DNA from 2 places in the Paenibacillus sp. FSL M8-0212 genome. Region 2 is predicted to be linked to the other one. Evidence: riboswitches for the same ligand, from Rfam matches in the RefSeq annotation. Region 2 holds a riboswitch; the other holds the start of a gene.
The links. A riboswitch is a leader RNA that binds a small molecule or an ion and turns the genes downstream of it on or off. The one in region 2 is predicted to bind FMN.
Positions count from the first base shown of each region.

Region 1 (12,260 bases), 410 kb from region 2:
CATCGTTTTGTCGGTAAGGTGAGCATAGATCTCGGTTGTTTCCGTAGAAGCATGTCCAAGCTGCTCCTTCGTTTTGTAAATATCATTTTGCAAATAATAGTCGGTTGCAAATGAATGGCGTAATTTGTGCACGGTCAAGTAGGGTTTGCCAAAGCGCTTGGCGTATTTCATGATCATGGCCTGAATCGCTCTTTTGGTCATTCGACTGCCTTCTGAATCTCCGTTACGCAAAGCAATGAACAGACCTTTCTCCCGCTTGGGCGTACGGTAACGTGATTGCCGCAGGTTCATATAATTTGCGAGTTCGTCCTTGGCTTGCTCCCTGAAATAAACGGGTGTTTTGTACGTCTCATCATTGTTACCTTTGCGATAAACATACAGGAGTTTGTTGTTCAGATCGAGATCATCGACGTTCAGGTTCACAACTTCCGACACCCGTAAGCCGGAATTCAGAATCAGGCTGGCAATACAGGCGTCCCGTTCTTTGTTGATTTCATGGGAGTACAGTGCCTGTTTGTTCTTCTCCATATCAACAGCGTAACCTTCAAGGATATAGCCGATAAATTCCAGCAGTTCCTCTTCCTCCAGAATTTTACCTTTGAGTTTGGCAGCGGTGTCCTTGGGTTTATGGGTACGCTTGATCTCGATTTTGGCCATAATGTTCCGCTTCAGCAAAGGATAAAAGTCTTCATCTTCCGCAATCTGGCTCAGGTAATGAAACAGGGAGCGAAGGGAAGAGAGTTTGCGAGAGACGGTAATTCTGGAGTTGGTACCTTCCCGTTTGGTTGTTAGAAATAACCGATAGGCGGTAACGGAATCCATGCGAAGGACTTCCAGTTCATTCAACGTTACTTCTTTATTAGAGCTTGCCTCGGACAGCCCTTCTGCTCGCAACCAACCGAAGAAAGCTTCGTAATCTCTCAGATATTCGAGCAGGGTAGAGGGGGACAGGTCAGGCAGCTTGTAGTCCATGAATTGCTGAACGAACCAAGGCATGGAAGGTAGTTTGTCATCCAGCTTGCGTCGATCAATCTCTTTTTGCACGTTGGTCAAGTTCGACACCTCCATGTGAAAAACATATAAGATTAATATTCAATTTAATAGTATTCTATGCTCTAGTGTACCATAATTTACATGCTCACAGCTTGTTCACCAAAGCAGGCAGTAAGTAGGGTATGCTTCCTTGCCCTTCGGCGCGTAAACCTTTAAAGTAATCAGTATACGTAGAGCAGAGGAGGTGAACCGGATGAATATGAAAATAGAACTGGTTCCCCGGGAACGCAGTCAGGTGATTCGGCATTTAATGCAATTTTATCTATATGATTTTACCAAATACCTGAATATTGATGTGGACAGTAACGGAATTTTTCCGGAATATCCGGGTCTGGAGGCATTCTGGGCAGAAGAGGACCGCAAGTTTCCTTTTTTGATTACAAGTGATGGGGCACCTGCAGGGTTTGCTCTGGTGGAGAAATTGGAGCCCGGAAGTAAGGATAACGACTACTATTTGACTGAATTTTTTGTAATGCAAAAATATCGGCGCAGTGGGGTGGGCACTCGGGCAGCTTATGAGCTGTTTAAACGTTTTCCAGGAAGATGGAAAGTGACCCAGGTTCGTAACAATGTCATTGCCCAAGCGTTCTGGCGAAAAATTATAGGGGATTATACCGGAGGCCGTTTTCGAGAGAAGTTCCATCCGGAACTGGGCAATCCAAGCCAGTATTTTGTAACCTGATTCCCATCAGGGTTTACCTACATATAAAGCATTCTGCTTGAATACTGAAATAAAGAATCTAATGAAGGAGTGAGTAGCATGAATGTACCCACATTCCATCTCGATGGACAGACAGCACTGGTGACAGGTGCAGGGAGAGGGATCGGAAAAGCAATTGCGATTGGACTTGCCCAGTCAGGCAGTGACGTTGTACTTGTATCCCGAACAATGAAAGAAATTGAGGAGACAGCCGCCTATATCTATGAACAGACAGGGCGTAAAGCGCTAGCTCTGACGGCGGATGTGACATCAAGAGAACAAATGGAAGAGACGTTTCAAGAGGCAATATCGGAGATGGGTAGTCTGGACATTCTGGTGAATAACGCAGGTATGAACATACGGACTCCAGCACTTGAAGTGACGGACGAGCAGTGGGAGACCATCATGCAGACCAACTTAAAATCGGCTTTCTTCGCTTCGCAATTGGCGGGTCAGCATATGAAAGAACGTGGGACCGGGAAGATCATTAACATCTCTTCGGTAGGCGGTCACACGGCTTTGCGGACAGGGGTTGTATATGGCGCGACCAAAGCTGCGTTAATTCATATGACCAAAGTGCTCGCACTGGAATGGGGCAAGTATGGAATCCGTGTCAATTCAGTAGGGCCATGGTATTTCCGAACCCCTCTGACTGAAAAGCTGTTGGATGATCCCCAGTATTTGCAGGAAATTGTAAGTCGCACACCGCTTCAGCGCGTTGGAGAACTGGAGGAAGTGGTAGGACCGGTCGTGTTCCTGGCATCGGATGCAGCCGGATACATAACGGGTCAGACATTACTGGTTGACGGTGGAATGTCCATTTATGGCTTCTAAATAAATGAAGTTGGTTGTAATGGAAAAGTGGGTGGCATAACCAACTCTTGGGTAATAACATAGGGAAAAAGTTAATCTGTATCTCTATTTATCTGTACCCAATTCACTGAACTTGGAGGAAGATAACCATGGAAACGCGCAAGTACGGTAATACTGGCATGAACGTAAGTACACTTGGATTTGGCGGAGCGGAAATAGGCAAAAATGTATCCAAAACGGATGTAGCGACATTGCTGAATAGTGCCCTGGATGCGGGATTAAACGTAATTGACACGGCTGAATGTTACGGTGACAGCGAGGAATTAATCGGTGAGGTGCTGTCACATCGACGTGATGACTACTATTTGTTCACCAAATGTGGACATGCTGCCGGGGTCGAAGGTCCGGATTGGGATGCCAAAGTACTGGAGCAAACGATTGACCGTAGTCTGAAACGGCTGAAAACCGACTATGTGGATGTTATACATCTGCATAGCTGCTCCGAAGAAGTACTCCGACAAGGAGCAGTAATCGAAGTACTACAGCGTGCCAAGGAAGCAGGAAAAACCAGATTTATCGGATATAGTGGTGATACAACAGATGCGCTATATGCGATTCAGACCGGAGTATTTGACAGCCTTGAGACTTCATTAAATATCGCAGATCAGGAAGCAATTGATCTTACGTTGCCTGAGGCGAGAAAGAGAAACATGGGTGTTATCGCGAAAAGACCTATTGCCAATGCGGCCTGGACGTATGAAACACTTTCGGAAGAGGCTTATCCATTTATATACTGGAAGCGCTTAAGCGAACTTAACTATGGTTTTCTGGGTGAAGATGCCCAGGCATCAGTGGAGACAGCACTGCGATTTACACTAAGTACCGAAGGTGTAGATACGGCTATTGTAGGAACAGCCAAGCCCAATCGCTGGCAGCAAAATGCCGACCTTGTGGCTAAAGGGCCACTTCCGCAGGAACTGTATGATGAGATTAGAGCACGATGGAAAGAAATCGCCGGAGCAGATTGGACTGGCCGGACTTAATTTGGAAATATTCGCGAAGTCGCCATTATGGCGGCTTTTTTTACGACAACATAAAATATTTTCAACATATGAAAAATTCACAACAATGATTGGAAAAGAGACTATTAAGAATACTAGATAATTATGCCTATACGTCAGCCTAGTCTGAAAACAGGTGAAAAAGGATAAAAGAGGATAAAAGAGGATGAAAGAGGATGAAAGAGGAAAAATCCCAGGAATTAGCCCCTTCTTTAAAACAACTCTAATTATAAAAAACGATAAGGCTATTGAGATAATACGAAAAATACGAAAAAGAGGCAGTCTACGTTCAATTTAAAAGAAATAACGACTTATTTTATAATATTTCAACATATGAAAAATTCACAATAGAAAGATCATTTTCTCACCCTAGTTACCATCTCTAATATAGTCACATCGACGCACCACCAAGTTTAAAAGGAAAACCATTTTAAGCGATTGAAGTCAATACTTTTTTTTGCGGATTTTAAATAGGATTGGAAATATATCTTTATGAATGATGCTTAAAAGCATACAGCTTAAATTCATCATCAGAATAATATTAACATATTAATTATTATGTAAACCAATAACAATTCTTTTGGCAATACAGACATAAAACCTCCATGACCTGTAAATCGTAAGGGGATAAGGCAGAAGGAGGAGCTTCATGAAAAGTCAGCAACACCGTAAAAACGACGACGAAAAACTAAGTTGGGTCAGCCTATCCTTGTTTGGCGCGGGTTGCACACTGGGAACGGGATTTTTTCTAGGGACCAGTCTGGCGATCCATTGGGCCGGCATATCCGTACTTATATTGTTGGTGCTGGCGGCAGCAGGTACTTACTTTGTATTTGGTGCGCTGGCACAGATGACGGCAGATGATCCTAAGGAAGGCGCTTTTCGAACGTATGCGGGCGAAGCATTCGGGCCTTGGGCTGGTTTTGGTAGTGGATGGATGTACTGGTTCTCTGAAATGCTCATCATGGGCAGCTCATTAACGGCACTTGGGCTGTTCTCTCAATTCTGGTTTCCCAAGTTTCCACTTTGGGCATTTGTTGCGATCTATGCCGCTATAGGTCTGTTCATTGCTGCACTGGGAGCGAAGGGATTAACCAAAACGGAGAATATTCTTGCTGTAATCAAACTTGCTGCAACGGTTGCATTTATAGCTATAGCAGGAGCGGCTTGTCTGGGTTGGTTACCTGTAAAAGTAACACCCGAGCAATTGAAAAATGAATGGTTCCCGCATGGAGGTAAAGGGGTATGGACCGGTTTCATCTATGCATTTTTTGCTTTTGCCGGGATCGAGGTTATGGGTTTGATGGCTGCTAACCTAAAAGAACCAAAAGATGCAGTGAAATCAGGTCGAGTGATGCTGTTATCGGTGAGTACACTCTATGTGATTTCAATTGCGTTGATCCTGTTGCTTGTGCCTTCAGCTCAGTTAACCCCAGATGAAAGTCCGCTTGTCAAAGCCATGTCAACTATTGGATTCACCGTTGTGGTCCACATTCTCAATGGAATTCTGATTATAGCCGGATTCTCGACGATGGTGGCTTCGTTATATGCCATTACGTCCATGTTGGTGAAACTCGCAGAAGATGGAGATGCACCAAAGCTGTTCACGAAGACCTGGGGGAAAAAGGACATGCCACTTCAGGCATTGTGTTGCACAGCGGCCGGATTACTCCTGTCTACGTTGATGGCATTATGGATGCCCAAGAGTCTGTTTGAATATGTGACGACGGCAGGTAGTCTGGTATTAATGTATACATGGCTACTCATCTGCATCACGTACATTAAGAAAATGAAGCCCGTGAAGTGGAATCGCATCAAAGTGTGGATTGCCATAGTATTAATTGTGGCTGCTGTGGCTGGGACAGCGATGGAAAAAGCCAGCAGAACGGGTCTGCTGGCAAGTGTGGGACTTTTGGTGTTCCTTGGGATCATCACGTATGTTGTTCATAAGGTACGTGGCTCGAAACCACCGGAGTCAGCACCATCCAAACCATAAGCAACTCTCAGCAACTTTTGTGGAGGTCGTACAACGGATTAATGAGTGCTTTAAGATTATTTCGTCAACTTGCCTAGGGCTTGCTTCATCCGCATGAATGGACATTTGGAAGGTGTCTGCTCATCATCAGGCAGGAAATACTGTTTCCATTCCAGATTATCCTGCTGACCATACCACATCAGCGAAGGGTGAGCAGGTACAGCATCATACGCAGCGAGACGTTTGCGAATCAAGGTTTTCATTTTACGGCCAAGAGGGGTGTTGTCATTAATGGATTCGAATACCCACCGCGGTTGAAAAGCAAACATGAGATAAGGAAAATGACGGCTGGCTCGGAGTTCATGTGCAGGAGTTGCACAGAAACAAAAGTAAGGCTCTCCGCCAAAGCAAAACTCCCATGATGAATCATGAGGATCGGTTGAAATATGTTCCGGCCACGGCTCGGTATCGTGTGAACTTACCCGATTAAGCATTTGCCAGAATAACGTCTGATATTGCTCTACGGTTGTATGATTTTTCAGATCGCTTGGCGTCTCACAGATCACGACCATGGAAGCGTAATGACCGGTGTCTCTGGAGACAGGACCATATTGTCTAAGCAGATCGGCCATATCTTCGGCAGCATGTTCAGATCGGGGGTCACACGTAAATCCGTACCTCAAATGTCCTGACAGAAACCCCATTCGTCCAGGTACACATGGATACGTATTATCTTCGTCGGCGATCATTTTACCAAATTGCGAATAAGCGTCCTGCTGCCAAGATGGAAGACGCTCAAACAAGGTGTTTATTTCGTCGGCACTATACAGCTCCGCCATTGATTCCCAACTCCATTCCACATGATACCGTTACAGTATTAATGTGGGGGAAGTTGGGTGACTGTCCAGCCTGATTTTGTTGTCAGAAAAAAATGGAACGTATAGCTTCGTACCCAAAATACAAACCAAATCCGATCAGGCAGATTCCTGAAATGATAGAGATCCAGCGCAATACATTCTCACTGCTATGTTTGTGGAATCGACTGGCCATGCCAGCCATAATAACATCCCACACCAGAATACCAATGAATATGCCTGAACTGTAGAGCAGCAAATGAGCCGTGTCCGTATGCTTCACAGTTGTCGCGAGAATAGAGCCATAGATCCCAAGCCAAAATAAAATATTCAGTGGATTGGACAGGGCCATCAAAAATCCGGATATAAATGATTTCCGAACAGTCGCTTCCGCAGTAGATGTACCTTGAATGCCTTGCTTCAGCTTCGAGATCGTTTCCACTCCCGTGTAAATCAGAATAAAACTGCCAAATGACCAGAGAAAAGAGCGCATGAACGGCGTGTCCAGAAAATGGGCAACTCCAAAATAAATCAGTAGCATATACACCAAGTCTGCAAACATAGCGCCGAGTCCTAGAATCCAGGCATGCATGAAACCGTGGCGGGCTCCACGGTCGAGTTGGGCGGCGTTAATCGGACCAATTGGAGCGGACAATGATATTCCCAGAATGATATAACTGAACAGTACAGACATAAACACGTTCACTCCTTAACGGGTTCGATGAATTGTACCAGTTGTCACAGAAAAGGGGTACAAGTCATCGTATTCCCGCAAGGAGTGAATTAGAACAAACTACTTTTATCTCATACTGTGTAAAGGCCTTGTTATTCTGTTAAAGTTCCACATCCAATTGAATTGGGGTGCAGTTGTAGCCGTTGCATGAGCTTTCTTCACAAGGACAGGCGGAGAGCCCAATTGTGAGATCCATTAATGCCTCCATCTCGATATAATCACCTGCTCGAGAGTCGGGAGCTACAACATCAATTTTGCCTTCACTGTCTACAACGGACTTCATAAACAGGTTAAATGGGTAGTGTTGATCTGGTGGTAGAATCCCGAAGGGTTCCAGTGCCGTGTTCAGATTGTGATAACAACTGGCGTGATCCTTTTTGTCGTATAACACCTCATACATCTCTGGACGACAAGCGGAGTTGAAGAAATCATGTACCCCAACGGTGTCACGGACAATCTTGAGTAAAGGTTGATATTGATTGGAATACACCAACTGTCCCGGTTTAATTCGGTAAGTACGCAATACGTCCATTGTCACGCCGGGGTCCAAGCGATGGTTAGCATCTGTAGCATCGTATGCCACAAAATCAATGACTTGCTGTCCCTCCAAATCCGTTATGCGTAGTAAAGAACCTTTGCTTACTTTCAAGGCATATCCCGTTTTGGCTGGGATACGATAAGACTGTTTATGGCGCTGATTCGTATTCATCTGTCACATTCCTCCGCTACTGTTTGCTTTCAGTATGCGGAGCAGATGAAGCTTTCATGCACTGTTATGGCGATGTACTCTACTCAGGCAGGAACATCCAATGGTGAATTTAACACAAACCACATTATACGCCTTTATGCTGGAAATAGTGGATTACCTCTCATCCCGATCCAGAGGTCTGATTGTTCAAGCTGTGCAGCCAGATGTAATAACCAATCTTCGCGTCCTTTGGTTGCCATCACTTGAACACCCATTGGCAAACCTTCAGGTGACATATGCAGAGGTACACTTATCGCAGGCTGGCCTGTCAGATTTGCAAGCTGGGTGAAAGGTGTAAACGTAAGACTTGGCTCAAACATTTCATAGATGAGTTGCTGTTGCTGGGTCTTGTCCAATTCACTAATTCGCAACAGATTACGGATCTGTTCGTCATGAGGTGTTAATTCACCAATCTTAGGCGCAGGAAAAGCATTAACGGGTGTGACGTAGAAGTCATAACGCTCAAATAAGGTGGACATCTGAGCTGCAGCTACATCCCATTCAGCTAAGCTATGTACAAATTCGGCAGCGGAAACCTTCTTGCCTGCTTCAGCCAGAACCCAAGATTCGATCTCCATATCATCGGAGGTCAGAGCCCGGCCCATGGATCGTTCCATGGAAGAGATCATCGCGGCCATCTCACCACTGTTCATCATGTAATAATTCTCCATCAACCGAACTCCATTGACCGGACTCAGCTTTTCTTCAACATGATGACCTTGATCTTCCAACCAGCGAACGAGTTTGTATACAGACTCTTTGGCTTCTACGCTGACAGGTGTTCCCACGGGTGAATCCGTTGTGTATGCAATTTTCAGTTTGCGTTGATGTGGATAGCTCATATCAGCCAAGTAACTGCCTGGAAAGAGTGGAGCATGGAACGCAGCTTCGGGCTGAATGACTTGTAACGTATCAAGCAATGCAGCACTGTCCCGAACCGAGCGAGAGAGGGCAAAATCAATCGATGCGCCTTGCCATTGACGACCAACTCCCGGTCCTACAGGTGTGCGCCCGCGGGTTGGCTTCAATCCAAACAATCCGCTAAAGGAAGCCGGGATACGAATCGAACCTCCTCCGTCACTGGCTCCGGCAAGAGGAACAATACCTGAAGCTACAGCGGCAGCGGCACCACCACTTGAACCACCTGGGGAGTGATTGATATTCCATGGATTGCGAGTGGGACCATGAAGACGGGGCTCGGTAATATTTTTCAAACCAAATTCAGGCGTATTGGTATGTCCTATGAAGATAAAGCCTGCATCACGGAGTCGAGTGACAAAATTGGAATTGCGTAATGCACGATGCTCGCTGAACAAACGGGAGCCTGAAGTCAGAAATTCACCTTCCAAGGATTGCGAAATATCTTTCAAGAGCAGGGGAACCCCGGCAAAAGGTTGTTCTCCAGGGCGAACCAAACCGGCTTCCTCACGTGCGCGAGATTCATATGTACGAATAACCGCATTAAGTTGCGGATTCACTTCTTCAAGGCGTGCAAACGCCGCTTCCAGCATTTCAACCGGGGATACCTCCCGGGATCGGATCAGTTCAGCCAAACCTACGGCGTCGTAGGAGGTATATGAGAATGAAGACATCATGATCGTTCCTCTCTGAATATAATTCATCTGTTTATTCCATATGTCATCGTACCACCGGATTAGATAAAAGACAAAACATAGAAGAATTGTAGTGCGATGATATGCATACTCGTTATAGGTTGGAGGGAAAAGAGGGGAGTATTTGTATTTGCGATATAGAAATAAATCATAGGGTTAATAGCTCATATTGCTAATTGAGAAAATGATGGAGTAATATCGAGTCATGGAAATAAAAAACCACTGCTCATCTAATGTGATGTGCAATGGTTTTATTTTTATATTTGACTATTGGTTAATGTGTGAACCTCAGATAAATCCACTTACTCTGTACGCAGCTTCGGAGCCGCATCGGCCGCAGTTGATGATCTTTCCTGTTGTCTGGAAATGGCGAAGAGGGCCACCCAGATCAGGATAAAACCAAGCAGCTGCTCCCATGTAATCAGTGTACGGAAAGCAATCCAGTTCACCAACACACCTGCCATCGGGAAGCTAAGTTCTGCAAGTGTTGCAACAGATGCTTTGGTTGACGACAGACCTTTGTAATACAACAGAAGACTGAGCAAACCTGGTAACAATGCTTGGCCGAGAATGTTGAGGATGACAGCAGTCTGTTCACCCGTTCCGGACGGAAACGTCCATGCCGCACCTTCGTTCCACGTCATAAAGATCAGGAGCGGGAGAGCAACGACAAAGCGCAGGGAGGTGACCGTTTCATAACGCGCCTGCCCCAGCATCAATCTGCCCATAACGGTTGAACCTCCCCATAAGGCAGCAGCCCCAAGGGATAACAAGCTTCCAGCATGAATCCAGTTGTCCCAGTTACCTAATGGCAATGTGAAGCCAAATGTAAGCAGGTAGGTTCCTGCTAATGCTATGAAGAACAATCCACCGAAGCGACGAGGCAACGTTTCTTTTAATAACAGTTTAGCTAGCACGATAGCGAAGAGTGGTTGCATTTTTTGCAATAACAGCACCGTATTCGGATCGTTATGTGTAAGCGCCATGGTGAACAATACCGTTGCAAGTGCTGATCCTCCCCATGAGATAAAGATCACGGCAATCCAGTGGCGAGCGCGCAGGTTTTTCAGATCAGCCCGAAATTTCCACAGCACGGGTATGGCAATAAGACTGACGATGATGTGTTCCACCAGTACAATCTGCGTGGATGTCATCGTGTTTAGCAAAATAATGCGGAAGAGTGGGTCTACACCCCATAAGGCGGCGCCGAGAACTACAAGCCAGAATCCGGTATTACTTCGTTCCTTGCGGTAAACAGGTGATGCTGCTGATGTCTTTTCCATATTCAGGACTCCTTCGTCAGAACACGGAATCTTCAGTTGGCAAAATCGACAAAAGCCCCCGTTTTGGTATATACCAAATAAACGGGGGCTCATCCAAGGACATGCGTCAGGAAAGAGGCCTTCCCGTGAACGGCATGTCAATGTGTTGATCTTCTCTCATCCGGACTGTACCGTCGGCCTTGGATTCACACCAAGTCAGTCGCTAGATGTCCTTCGTTAAGAACAAATAGCGAGTCGCGGGCTGGTTCCGAAGAACATCACCGCCGGTTGGGAATTGCACCCTACCCCGAAGATCCTATTCAATTATATAGTGTGTTGAACAAGCTGTAACATTAATAAGTTCATCTTATTCCTGTAAGCGCTAGCAGTTCAAGCATTTTTTTTAGAAAACGATTTTCCAGCTTCCTTGCTGTCTGCGAAGGAGCACGATTTGACCTGCGTGATACGCATCATGGAGTACCCAGCGAGCTAGTTCGTGTGCCCATTTCTCTTCGGAGTCCATATATGCGGCTTCAAGATCTGACTCTTGTAGTGCAGCTAATTGATCTCGCAACTGTTGGGCTAATCGAGTTGTACCCTGTAGCAGTGTATTCCATCCGACTGCGTCCGTAGGATCTCCGGAATTCCCAAATGTGTATTCATTGGAGTCTACAGCAGGAAGGGTAGGCTCCTTACCTTGCATGCGACACAATAAGCGATGGTTGTAATAATACATATGGTTAACCAACTGCCAGATGCTTAATCCCCCTGCGGGTGGAATCCAGGCTGCTTGTTCTGCTGTAAGACCCTCCAAGGATTTCGACAAAGGTACAATCCAATTACATTGATCCCAGGTATCATCCTTTTGAATAAGTAACACATCTAGTGCTGTTGTTTTTGTCATTGCCTTTTCCTCCTTGCGTATAATTGTGATTTGTGATGTAACTAGCTAAAACTGATTAATAAGGTTACACTTAATATAACACATCAAAGATGAGTTGTAACCTTCTTTATATAATTAGATGGTTACACTGAACGGAGGTATATATGGACAGGTTATGGACCGATTTTGTAAACAGCGATTATCACGACTGGCGTGGGGGAGATCGATCGGAGGACAGACTGGGGAAGGCGAGCTGGCAGCAAGACTTTCTGGAACGATGGCAACTTAACGCTTCTGTTCCTGCATCTCCGGAAGATGAGTTGTCGATGAGAAACTTCAGGAATGAATTGATGGCTCTTGGAGCCCGCTTGTCTTCTGGAGAATCATTAACAGATATAGAAAAACAATGGTTGAACGGCGTTATGGAAGCAGGGCATGTGAGAAGAACATTGACTACAATTGATCAGGAACTGAAACTCCAACTGGTAGCTGTAGAAGCACATTGGCATCAGGTTATGGCTGAGGTGGCAGCTGACTTTGCTTTGACTTTGGTGGAGGGAGAAGC
Region 1 covers NZ_JBBORP010000001.1:5,457,167-5,469,426, forward strand. Annotated here, with positions in the region: gene xerS (tyrosine recombinase XerS) at 1-1,053, opposite strand, end outside; gene MKX68_RS24065 (GNAT family N-acetyltransferase) at 1,247-1,735, shown strand; gene MKX68_RS24070 (SDR family NAD(P)-dependent oxidoreductase) at 1,814-2,587, shown strand; gene MKX68_RS24075 (aldo/keto reductase) at 2,716-3,609, shown strand; gene MKX68_RS24080 (hypothetical protein) at 3,794-3,925, shown strand; gene MKX68_RS24085 (amino acid permease) at 4,277-5,623, shown strand; gene MKX68_RS24090 (YqcI/YcgG family protein) at 5,680-6,441, opposite strand; gene MKX68_RS24095 (LysE family translocator) at 6,524-7,150, opposite strand; gene MKX68_RS24100 (urea carboxylase-associated family protein) at 7,290-7,898, opposite strand; gene MKX68_RS24105 (amidase) at 8,033-9,529, opposite strand; gene MKX68_RS24110 (DMT family transporter) at 9,853-10,833, opposite strand; FMN riboswitch at 10,978-11,131, opposite strand; gene MKX68_RS24115 (DinB family protein) at 11,216-11,716, opposite strand; gene MKX68_RS24120 (CGNR zinc finger domain-containing protein) at 11,860-12,260, shown strand, end outside.
Region 1: another riboswitch for FMN. It lies ahead of MKX68_RS24110 (DMT family transporter); the one in region 2 lies ahead of ribD (bifunctional diaminohydroxyphosphoribosylaminopyrimidine deaminase/5-amino-6-(5-phosphoribosylamino)uracil reductase RibD).

Region 2 (12,260 bases):
GCTGGAAGAGATTGAAATGGCTCTTGATGCGGAGATCGGATGCTTTGTTGTTGATAACTTCAATGAACTGCATCTGTTGCAGGCTGTAGCAGCGGACAAAAATCGTAAAGTAAACATTTTGCTTCGTGTGACGCCTGGTGTTGAGGCACATACGCATGAATATATTTCTACAGGTCAAACGGATTCCAAATTTGGATTCGATATCGGTAATGGTACGGCATTTGAAGCGATTGACTTGGCTTCCAAGCAGTCTAACCTGGTATTGCTCGGTGTGCATTCCCACATCGGTTCCCAGATCTTCGAAGTTGAAGGTTTCCAGATGGCTGTTCAACGTGTTGCTGAATTTGCAGCAAGTGTATATGAGCGTCTTAATGTTGCCTTCAAAGTGGTTAACCTTGGTGGTGGATTCGGAATCCGTTATATCGATGGAGATACGCCGCTTGAAGTTGCGCAATACGTGAAGGCTATTACAGACGCAGTTAAAAATCATTTTGCCCAAATCGGTTATGCCGTACCTGAGATCTGGGTTGAACCAGGCCGCAGCATCGTGGGTGAAGCAGGAACAACGCTGTATACTGTTGGAACAAGCAAAGACATACCAGGCGTGCGTAAATACGTTGCCGTTGATGGTGGGATGACCGATAACCCACGTCCTGCTTTGTATGAATCCAAGTACGAAGCTGTGCTTGCCAACCGTGCAAATGAGGCTGCTCAGGAAACGGTATCTGTTGCGGGTAAATGCTGCGAGAGTGGCGATATGTTGATCTGGGATCTGGACCTGCCAAAAGTGGAGAGCGGCGATCTGCTCGCTGTAGCTTGTACAGGTGCATATAACTACTCCATGGCTAGCAACTACAACCGTATTCGTCGTCCGGCTGTTGTGTTTGTCAAAGACGGTCAAGGAGATGTCGTAGTACGCCGTGAGACGTATCAAGATATCATCCAGAATGACCTGGTACCAGCGCGCATTGGCAAACAGCCAGTAACTCGCTAATTCGTCAAACGATAATGCGTTTCTGCATTATTCAGGATATAGGGATTTTAAATTTGAAGCAGATGAAAAGGGAACTTCCTTTTTCGTCTGCTTTTTGTATATTCGGACTAAATTATGAAAAAAAGTTTCCGTTTTTTTTGCGATCCAGTCATTTTCGGTGTACACTAAGAAAAGTGCTGTAATGCTTGACCCAGGGTCATGCGTTCTGGCACCATTAACGATGGTCAATACGAAAGGAGTCATTTACATATGGCGAAACAAGCGAAAATTAAATTGGCAAACGGCGGAGAAGTTCTGATCGATCTGTTCGATCAAGAAGCTCCAAACACAGTAGCAAACTTTGAGAAACTGGCTAACTCCGGTTTCTACAATGGTCTTACATTCCACCGCGTTATCCCGGGCTTTGTAGCTCAAGGCGGATGCCCTAACGGTAGCGGTGCAGGTGGCCCAGGTTACACAATCAACTGTGAAATTAACCCGAACAAACATGAGCGCGGAACACTTGCTATGGCACATGCTGGCCGTAACACAGGTGGAAGCCAGTTCTACATCTGCTACCAACCGCAACCACATTTGGATGGACAACATACTGTATTTGGCAAAGTAACTAAAGGTATGGAGTTCGTGGACGCTTTAGAAGGTAAAGACAAAATGGAAACTGTTGAAGTAGTAGAAGCTTAATACCTTCACCTTAACTGGATCCAAACATGAAGTGCTTCTTTTTATAGAAGCACTTTTTTTGTTTTTTTACATACTTGAAATCGATGATTAGAAAGGATGAATAAAACCTTGGATACGGTTACTCAGCTAAGCTTGTTAAAACAAATTTATAGTGAGCGCACGTTGTGGGATGAAGAACTGCAGGCATCGCGCCATGTCGTTCCGGATAGTCTATCCGTAAAGGATCGAGAAGCGCTTGAGGCAGCGGGGCATGAACCGAATCGATTTGTACGTCCCCAACATGATGAAACGATTACTGAGCTGAAAAAAGTTGCGAATCAATGGACGCTGAATGATGCAGCGCAGGCTTTTGTATCCTCTTTGTGGTCAGCACCCATGATCTGGCGCTCGTTGCTTACGGGCAAGCTTATTGCGAGCAGTATGCCAAGTCATGGACATACGCCATATCCATCTTCGAACACTTGCAAGATCTGCGGGTTAAGTGTAGATCAAGCAACCGACACGACGCTGCAATGGTATTGGCGCATGACCAATGGAACCCCGTTGGACGGTGATCCTTTTGGATATGTGCTGGCACTTCGAGAGTTGGCTGCAGCGCAGGAGCTTCCAATACCCAATGATTACGACCGTTGGACATTCCGTGCGGTGTTAACAGTGCTGCGCGAATTACCTCCCAAAACACGCTACAGCAAGGCAGCAGTAGCGCTCAAGAAGGAACGTCTTTTGCCTACACAGAAGGAATATGCCTACCGTGATTTGCTTGAGACGTTAGCTCTGATTGGCATATTGGATACGCCGGAACATCCTGGAATGATCACGGAATTCACCACTTACATGCAACGTGACGCACGCCCCAATGTTCGGGTTGAAGTGCAGGCCCCTCTGGCGTGGTGGGATTCATCTGTCGGAATCAATGAGAACAACCTGAACAAGATATTTCATGATTTTGATCTGAGTAATATATCTCTTGCGGATAAGCCTGATGAGAATCCAGCTGTAAAGGACACGATCTTAGGAGCATTGGAGAAGAAGAGAAGTGTTCGCGGAAAAGTACCAAAGGCATCTCCTGATGCAGGTACCGGGGAGGTACAGTCTGGAGATGTGTATGCTGTTCGGGTTCGGGAAGGTGTATGGGTGACTGTATACTGTCATGAAGTCAGAGACAAGCGTGTCATCGTTGAATATCTGGATGGAGTCTTTCCAGAGATGCCGGGAAAAGCAGATTTGCATGGGACGTTTCGACCCAGAGCGAATGGACGCTGGAAATGCTCGGCTATTGCGATTGATTCCACAAGTTGGGTCAGAAGGGTGGCAAGAGAGTTCCCGCTTCCGACTTCGCCCCTGCAAGAACCTGATCGCACTCCATTCCACAATGCCAAAGAATTAAAGCATATGGCGAGCTGGTGTTTTCCTGATATGTAGAATGCTGCGATGGATGTGAAATGTGCCTCCAAGCAAAAACCGTGCCTCCTTAAGAGGAAGCGGTTTTTTGTTGTTTCTTAGCTTATTAAAAGTTAGTATGTGACAAAAAGGAACAAAAAACAATTGATTTTTTGGCATTAAAGTGCTAACATCCAAGTAATAACGAAAGCAATCCTTCAGGGCAGGGTGCAATTCCCTACCGGCGGTGATGCAGGAAGTGTAAGGACACATGTCCAGCACTTGATGCAAAGTCCGTGACCTGTCTGCCTATGGCAGATGGCTGATCTGGTGTAATTCCAGAACCGACAGTATAGTCTGGATGGGAGAAGGAGAGGTGCAGACCTAACAGGTTTGCATTCAGCAGGAGTATTGCTGTACAGTCTACATTGGTAATGTCTTGCACTGTGCAGGGAAGATCCGGTTACGCCGGACAGTTCCATACATATGCCACACTATAAAAGCTCTTTACCTGTAATTGATGTTCATTAAGGTATGTGTCTATTTTCACTTGCCCGAAATGAAGTTTTGGGCAAAGTGTTGGCGTGCTGTATCCATTTCACTCCTGCTGGTGACATTTGTCTCTCATCATCCCCATCGAACTGATTGTTCGACGGGGATTTTTTAATAAACAAGACTTTAAACCGCGGGGTGAACGGATTTGGAAATGATCAATGATGAATTTTATATGGCACTGGCATTGGATATGGCGGAACGAGCACAAGGACAGACGGGGATTAATCCGGTCGTTGGATGTGTAGTTGTGAAAGAAGGTCGTATTGTAGGTCTGGGGAGCCATCTGAAACGTGGAACCGGTCATGCGGAGGTGCATGCCCTTAACATGGCAGGCAGCGATGCAGAAGGAAGTACGGTATACGTTACACTTGAGCCCTGTAGTCATTATGGCAAGACGCCACCTTGTAGTGAACGCCTGATTCATGAAAAGGTAAAACGTGTTGTCGTATGTTGTGAAGATCCAAATCCGCAAGTATCCGGCAGAGGCATCAGCATGCTTCGTCAACAAGGCATTGAAGTTGAAGTTGGCGTACTGCGTGAGCGTGGAAGACGCATGAATGAAAAATTCATTAAATTTATAACAACGGGTCTACCTTTTGTGACACTGAAAACGGCTACTACTTTGGATGGCAAAATTGCTACTCGCAGCGGAGACAGCAAGTGGATCTCCAACGAGCCCGCTCGTGAGATTGTGCATGCCCTTCGTCATCGTCACCAGGGAATTATGGTTGGCGTCGACACAGTGATTGCCGATAATCCGGAACTTACAACCCGTTTACAAGTGGAAGGCATTAGTCCGGTGCGCATTGTGGTGGATTCCAAGTTACGTCTTCCCGTAGGTGCCAAAATGGTTAAGGATGGTCTTGCTCCAACATGGGTGCTGACCACAGACGAAGCCAGTCCTGAAGCTGCTGAACGTTTGGAAGCTTACGGTGTTGAGATTATACGCTGTGGTCCTGGACCACGTGTGGATCTGTTAAGCGGACTTAGCAAGTTGGGTGAGCGTGAGATTGGTTCGATTTTGCTTGAAGGTGGGGGCACTCTGAATGGAGCCATGCTGGAGGCACGGTTGGTCGATCGACTGCTCATGTTTATCGCACCGAAGATTGTAGGCGGTTATGATACACCTGGAAGCTTCCGCTTCGAAGGTGTGGAACGTATGAATCAGGCGATTCAATTGAATCAGTTGGAGATCGAAAAAGTTGGAGATAATATCAGCATTGGCGGTATTCCGGTGTGGCCTGAATAAATAAATGAATTTTAAAGAAACAAGTTAGACTCTTTATAAATTAAAGAAGGGAGGCGGCAGCATGTTTACCGGTTTGGTGGAAGAAGTTGGTCAGATCCGGCGTATTGGTCGGAAAGGCGAAGCGATGGTCCTGAATATCGGAGCTTCCGCCATCATGGACGATCTGAAGATTGGTGATAGTGTAGCAGTGAACGGCGTGTGCTTAACTGCGACAACGCTCGAAGGTGGAGGTTTTACCGCCGATGTAATGCCTGAAACCTATCGCCATACCAATCTCAGTCAGCTGCAATCTGGCAGTAAAGTTAATCTGGAGCGGGCCATGCAATCCGGCGGTCGTTTTGGCGGACACATCGTTCAGGGCCATGTCGATGGTACCGGAGTGATTGGCAGTATAACACGTGATCAGAATGCAATTGTGTTTGAGATCAAACCTGATGATCACCAGTTGTTCAAATATCTGATTCCCAAAGGATCGGTTACACTGGATGGCATTAGCTTGACCGTTGTCCATACGTCGGATACCGCATTCACGGTTTCCATAATCCCGCATACCATTGGTGAAACTGTACTAAATGTGAAAAAGACAGGGGATACCATTAATATCGAATGCGATATTTTGGGTAAATATGTGGATCATCTGCTCCAGTATGGGAGAGGACATCGAGAGACGGGTGCTGGCAAGCCGCGCAGTATCAGTGAAGATTTTCTCTCCAATCACGGATTTGCATAAATAGAAACAGAAATAAACTGGAGGTGGACCCATGTCAGAACAATCCATTTTGGATACGATAGAAGAAGCCATATATGATCTCATGCGTGGCAAACCCGTCATTGTTGTGGATGATGAAGATCGGGAGAATGAAGGCGATTTTATCGCTTTGGCCGAAAAGGCGACACCTGAAGTCATTAATTTCATGATTACTGAAGGTAGAGGTCTGGTCTGTGTTCCGATTACACAACAACGTGCGGACGAACTGAATCTGAAACCGATGGTTCAACAAAATACGGATTTCCATGGAACAGCCTTCACCGTCTCTGTGGACCACAAAGATACGACAACAGGTATCTCGGCACATGAACGCTCTATTACCGTGAAAGGTCTGATCGATCCTGAAGCGAAAGCTGGGGACTTCCGTAAGCCTGGTCACATGTTTCCGCTGATTGCAAAAGATGGCGGTGTACTTCGTCGTGCCGGGCATACAGAAGCGGCGGTAGATTTGGCCATTATGTGTGGTTCATATCCCGCAGGCGTGATCTGTGAAGTGATTAAGGAAGATGGCACAATGGCCAGACTTCCGGATCTGCAAGAGATTGCCCGCAAACATGATCTGAAGCTGATCAGTATTCAGGACATGATTCGTTACCGTAACGAAAAAGAGCAGCTGGTCCAACGTGAAGTGGCTGTACGTATGCCAACGGACTTTGGCGAGTTTCAAGCGGTGGCTTATACAAACGCTGTGGACAACAAGGAGCATGTGGCTTTGGTCAAAGGTGAAATAGATGGTTCCAAACCCGTACTTGTACGTGTGCACTCTGAATGTTTGACTGGTGATGTATTCCATTCCCATCGTTGTGACTGTGGTCCTCAGTTTGATGCGGCACTCAAACAGATTAACGAGGAAGGCAACGGCGTACTGCTCTATATGAGACAGGAAGGCCGGGGCATTGGGCTAATCAACAAACTCAAAGCCTATAAGCTGCAAGAGGAAGGTCTGGATACGGTGGATGCAAACCTGAAGCTGGGATTTGCTGCCGACTTGCGTGATTACGGGATTGGCGCTCAAATTCTGAAAGACCTTGGGGTTCGTCAGATCAGACTGTTAACTAACAATCCTCGTAAAATTAAAGGCCTTGAAGGATACGGACTTGAAGTTGTAGAGCGTGTTGCGATCCAGATGGAAGAGAACGAGGACAATACGGTTTATCTTCATACAAAGCAAGCAAAGCTGGGGCATATGCTCAAGTTTGATGATATCGAACAAAACGAACAGTAAATATATTTTAGATGAATAACGTTCACCATGTAATTTATGGAAGAGATTAATTAGGATTTCCGTTACTTACATTACATTATATCGTTAGGGAGATGACTTGAATGCCACAATTTTTTGAAGGACATTTAGTATCAGAAGGATCACGTTATGGAGTTGTCGTTGGACGTTTCAACGAATTCATCACCAGTAAATTACTTAGCGCAGCGCTTGATGCATTCAAACGTCACGGCGTGCAGGATGATGAAGTGGATGTAGCCTGGGTTCCAGGAGCGTTCGAAATCCCTCTGATTGCGCAGAAAATGGCGGAGAGCGGCAAGTATGATGCGGTGATTACCCTGGGAACTGTCATTCGTGGATCCACTACGCATTACGATTATGTGTGCAACGAGATGGCTAAAGGGGTAGCAGCAATCAACCTGAAAACTGGCGTGCCTACAATCTTTGGATTGGTTACAACAGAAAATATTGAACAAGCGATTGAACGTGCCGGAACCAAAGCGGGTAACAAAGGTTGGGATGCAGCTACGGCGGCAATTGAGATGGCAAACTTGACGAAACAGCTAAAATAGTGCTTATTTAATAGTAGTGCCCTGCTTTGCGCAGACGAACACGGGAAACCGGATTCGTACGGCTTAGCAGGGTTTTGTATTTTTCTGGCGGGAGGATTCGTCTAGTGACGGTAGTTACATACAAACTGGAGACTTTTGAAGGGCCTTTGGATCTGCTGCTTCATTTGATTGACAAGGCTGAAATTCATATCCAGGATATTCCCATCAGCGATATTACCGATCAATACATGGCGTACCTGCATTCGATGCAGGAACTGGAACTGGATATTACGAGTGAATTTCTGGTCATGGCAGCAACATTGCTGTCGATCAAGAGCAAACTTTTACTGCCTAAACCACCGGTCATTGAGGACTTCGAGGATTATGATTTTATGGAAGAAGAAGATTATGATCCACGTGCAGAGCTGATTGCACGTCTGATAGAATATCGCAAGTACAAGGGAATTGCGCGTCATCTTCATGAACGGGAGTGGGAACGCAGCCTTATATTTTCCAAAGAGCCCGAGGATCTGCGCCCCTATATGCCCGTAGAAGCCCAATCGAACCCGGTTGAGGGTTTACACACCTCTGACCTGATTGCAGCATTTCAGAAGGCGCTACGCAAGGCTGAGAAGCGTACAACTGTAACCCGGATCAAACGGGATGAGATTTCGGTTAAGGACCGGATACGGGATGTCATCGGCGCTTTGGAAAGTATGGGGCCGGGAGGCAGACTGTTATTTTCCAAGTTGATGGATGAACATATCTATCGCCATGAGATTGTTGTCACTTTTCTGGCGGTGCTGGAACTGATGAAGATGAAGCAGATTGTCTGTTATCAGGAACGGATGTTTGAGGATATCGTTATGGAGTGGAGAGGGGAAACAAAGAATCATGGATTTTCCGAAATTGAAATCGATTATTGAAGGCCTGCTGTTTTTGTCCGGAGAAGAGGGTCTGAGTATCAAACAAATCGCCGAGATCGTCGACCAGCGAGTGGAACTTGTAACGGACGCGATTGAGGAGATGATTCATGAATTTTCACAGCAGGGACGAGGTGTACAGATTCTCAAGATCGCTGGTGTAGTTCAGTTGGGCACCTTGCCTGACCACGCTGTATATTTTGAGAAACTGGCATACTCTCCCGCACGAACGTCCTTATCCCAAGCGGCTCTGGAGACGCTGGCCATTGTGGCGTATCGTCAGCCGATTACACGGGTAGAGATTGAGGAAATCCGTGGTGTAAAATCGGAGCGGGCCATCCATACACTTGTGAATAAGGATTTGATTATTGAAGTGGGACGAGCCGAGGCGATCGGACGACCAATTCTGTACGGAACGACCAAGTCATTCCTGGATTATTTCGGACTGGCTTCAATTAAAGACCTTCCGGAACCAGGCTTGTTCGAAGATTCGGAGAACCTGGAGGAAGAGACACAAATGTTATTCAACAAACTGGATTTGCAACAACTGGAACCGGAAAGTGCTGATCCGGCGGATGACCTAAGTCATATCGACAACGAAGACGATAATACGGATTCTTCACTCTAATTTTGCAAGCTCATACTAACCGACACCCAAAGTGTAGTCGGTTTTTTTGTGCCTTTTTTTATAAATTGAACTAAACATTACACATAACGGAGAGGACAGAAATAATCTGAAGAAACGGAGTGTTCGCCTAAAAGCTTTTTGAAAGAAAGCTGCATCGGAAGCATATGCTTATCCTCGGATTTACCCTTTAGAAAAGGGAATCAAAAAAATCTGGGGATAACAGCGATCGGAAGGTTATTCTGTCATCGGAGTGACCAGTGTAACTAATCTTTAGTCCAATTTGTGTATATAAAAGGTTAAGGACCGGTTCCATACAAATATGAAATGGGATTTTTAGGTCAGACGTGAATTTTTTCCTATTCAGAGTGTCATACTAGACGAGAAAAGAATTGAGGGCTTGGAGGTAAGGCCTGTGTGGATTTGGCTTGGAGGAATCGGTTTGTTGTTCGCATTGCTGATTGCCGCAGTCCTCATCTCAAATGTTCATGTACATTTTACATTCAGTAAACATAAAAGTGATGATTACGCCAATATTAATGTTCGTCTTCTCTATGGAATTGTGCGGATTAACTATGAGATCCCGAGTATTGTTTTTCGTAATATGAAGGAAGGTTTTCTGGTCAAGACCGAACAATCCATGAATCATTCGAGAGGTGAGGCCCAGGGAAGTGAGCGGGTCAACAAACGCAAAGTCAAGAAGTGGGCTAAAGATGTGAAAATTATGCTTAGGGCAACGGACGCGCTCAAGCTGTGGCTGAAGCAAACACTCACACGCGTACATATGACTCAACTGTCCTGGGCTACCCACATCGGCGTTGGTGATGCTGCATATACAGCGGTGCTGACGGGCTGGGTATGGAGCATCAAGTCCATTATTATTGGTTTTCTCACCTATCAGATCCGCTTTGATGAAACACCCGTGCTTCAGGTTATGCCGGTATGGTCCGATGAAATGGAATTTAAGACGGAGCTCGATTTCAGAGTGAAAATTCGGATTACAGCCGTTCTGATTGCTGGAGTTACACTACTCACCCGTGTGCTTCAAGTTGAAGGCGGATGGCGGATGTGGTTCAAACTTCTTCAGGAACAGCGCCGCAGGCATAAGGAGAAACAAAAGAAAAAGCTTAGTGGGACAACAGTATAAAAACCCATCATAGTCGGTCTGTTTTTGGGAATGTAAGGTTGGGATTTGGTGAGTGTATTTAAAATGCTTATTACATAAGTCCCTTCAAGTTTGGGGATGATATGGTTAGATCAAACCTAGCTTACATTGAAACTGGAGGGAATATAAATGTCAGATCATCCAATTCAAGGCTTAATGGAAACCGCAATGGAAAATATCAAGGCCATGGTGGATGTCAATACAATTGTTGGCGATGCAGTCGAAACACCAGATGGTACCGTGATTCTGCCAATAAGTAAGGTAGGATTCGGATTTGCTGCCGGTGGTAGTGATTTTCACGTTAATGGAGAAAGTAGTGGCAAAAGTGGTGCTACGGGTACCTCTACTGAACATGCGAGTTCAGCTAAAGTTGCTTCTCCGTTTGGTGGCGGTAGCGGCGGCGGTGTATCCATACGTCCTATTGCGTTCCTGGTGGTAGGTAAACAGGGGGTACACATTGTACCACTCGATAACTCCACACATCTGTTTGAGAAACTCATTGACTCCACCCCTTATGTTTTGGACCGAATTCAAGGCATGTTCCAACGGAATACAACACCAGCGAATGCTACAGGTGTACCGGTTACACCAGATCCATCAACGTACAGCTGAATCATTTCGTCATGATCCCTCCCGCATTCAAGCGTGAGGGATTTTTGCTGTTTTTACCCTATGGGACATACTCCAAGTTGTCCGAACATAAGATAGTACAAGATTCCAAGTGACCCGGAGGAATGAATTGATGCGAAAAATAACGAAAGTTCTTGCATGCATGCTTATCCCTGTATTCTTGCTGTCTTCATTAGGGGTTACTCAAGCCCAGGCAACGATTCAAGGTCCGTCTACACATGCGCAAAGCGCTGCTCTCATTGATGTCACATCAGGCCGGATCTTATACAGCAAAGATGGGGATAAGGAACTGCGAATTGCCAGTTTGACCAAAATCATGACAGCAATCGTAGCGATCGAACACAGCAAGCTGGATGAAAAAGTGAAAGTGTCTCCCTCAGCTTTTGCCAAAGAAGGATCTTCTCTCTATCTGAAGTTAGGTGAAGAGATGACGCTTGAAAACATGTTGTACGGGCTAATGCTCCGTTCAGGCAATGACGCGGCCTCTGCGATCGCAGAACATGTCGGTGGATCGGAAGAAGGTTTTGTCCTGTTAATGAACAAAAAGGCGGAGCAAATCGGTCTGACGCATTCTCATTTTATGAACCCTCATGGACTGGATGCAGAAGGTCATTATTCCACAGCCAATGACTTGGCCAGATTAACGGCATATGCGTTGCACAATCCAGTGTTCAAACGCATCGTAGCCACGGAAGACAAATCCGCACCGAATCCCAATGAAAGCTGGGAATACTCCTGGCACAACAAAAATAAAATGCTGCGGATGTACGAAGGTGCAGATGGAGTGAAAACCGGTTACACCAAGAAAGCTTTCAGATGTTTGGTCAGCTCGGCTACACGCAATGGACAGCAGCTCGCCGCGGTAACGCTGAACGACGGAAACGATTGGAACGATCATGCTCGGATGCTTGATTTCGGGTTTGAATACTTCCCCTTGGTAGAGATCGCGAAGCAAGAACAGCCTGTGCAAAATACAGATGTCGTTACGGGCCGGGGATTCTGGTATCCTCTGGCCGAGAGTGAGAAAAGTTCATTGACCAAAAAGTTGATTCTGCACGAAAATCGCGCCCAGTCGGAAACGAAAGTCGAAGGCAAGGAACAATCGACAGATCCTTCGTTCGGATTGGCAGGTCGCATTGATATGCAGCTTGACGGCAAACTTGTTGGCTCAATTCCGGTGTATCGCAAAGGCAGTTATATTCCTCCTGAACCGAAGACAGAAGATGCAACGCTGGGTGGAATCGGTGATGTCTCTTCCTGGGCAGCTGCATGGCGTGCCGTGTTAAGCCACCTGTTGTCTCCTTAGCTAAATCGTCATTGAAGGGAGGATATAATCCATGATTAATCTAATTTGGCTGCTCATGATTTTAATCGGATTTGCTTTTGCAGCCGTCAACGGCAATATCGAAGTGGTCACGCAAGCCGCTTTTGATGGGGCGGCAACGGGAGTCACGGTCTGTTTTGGACTGATTAGTGTGCTTGTGTTCTGGATGGGCATGATGAAAATGGCTGAGGA
Region 2 covers NZ_JBBORP010000001.1:5,042,175-5,054,434, forward strand. Annotated here, with positions in the region: gene lysA (diaminopimelate decarboxylase) at 1-994, shown strand, start outside; gene MKX68_RS22255 (peptidylprolyl isomerase) at 1,244-1,675, shown strand; gene MKX68_RS22260 (hypothetical protein) at 1,808-3,097, shown strand; FMN riboswitch at 3,266-3,432, shown strand; gene ribD (bifunctional diaminohydroxyphosphoribosylaminopyrimidine deaminase/5-amino-6-(5-phosphoribosylamino)uracil reductase RibD) at 3,756-4,859, shown strand; gene ribE (riboflavin synthase) at 4,921-5,589, shown strand; gene MKX68_RS22275 (bifunctional 3,4-dihydroxy-2-butanone-4-phosphate synthase/GTP cyclohydrolase II) at 5,621-6,853, shown strand; gene ribH (6,7-dimethyl-8-ribityllumazine synthase) at 6,955-7,422, shown strand; gene MKX68_RS22285 (segregation and condensation protein A) at 7,527-8,327, shown strand; gene scpB (SMC-Scp complex subunit ScpB) at 8,296-8,952, shown strand; gene MKX68_RS22295 (DUF2953 domain-containing protein) at 9,365-10,096, shown strand; gene ytfJ (GerW family sporulation protein) at 10,244-10,726, shown strand; gene MKX68_RS22305 (D-alanyl-D-alanine carboxypeptidase family protein) at 10,857-12,050, shown strand; gene MKX68_RS22310 (nucleoside recognition domain-containing protein) at 12,082-12,260, shown strand, end outside.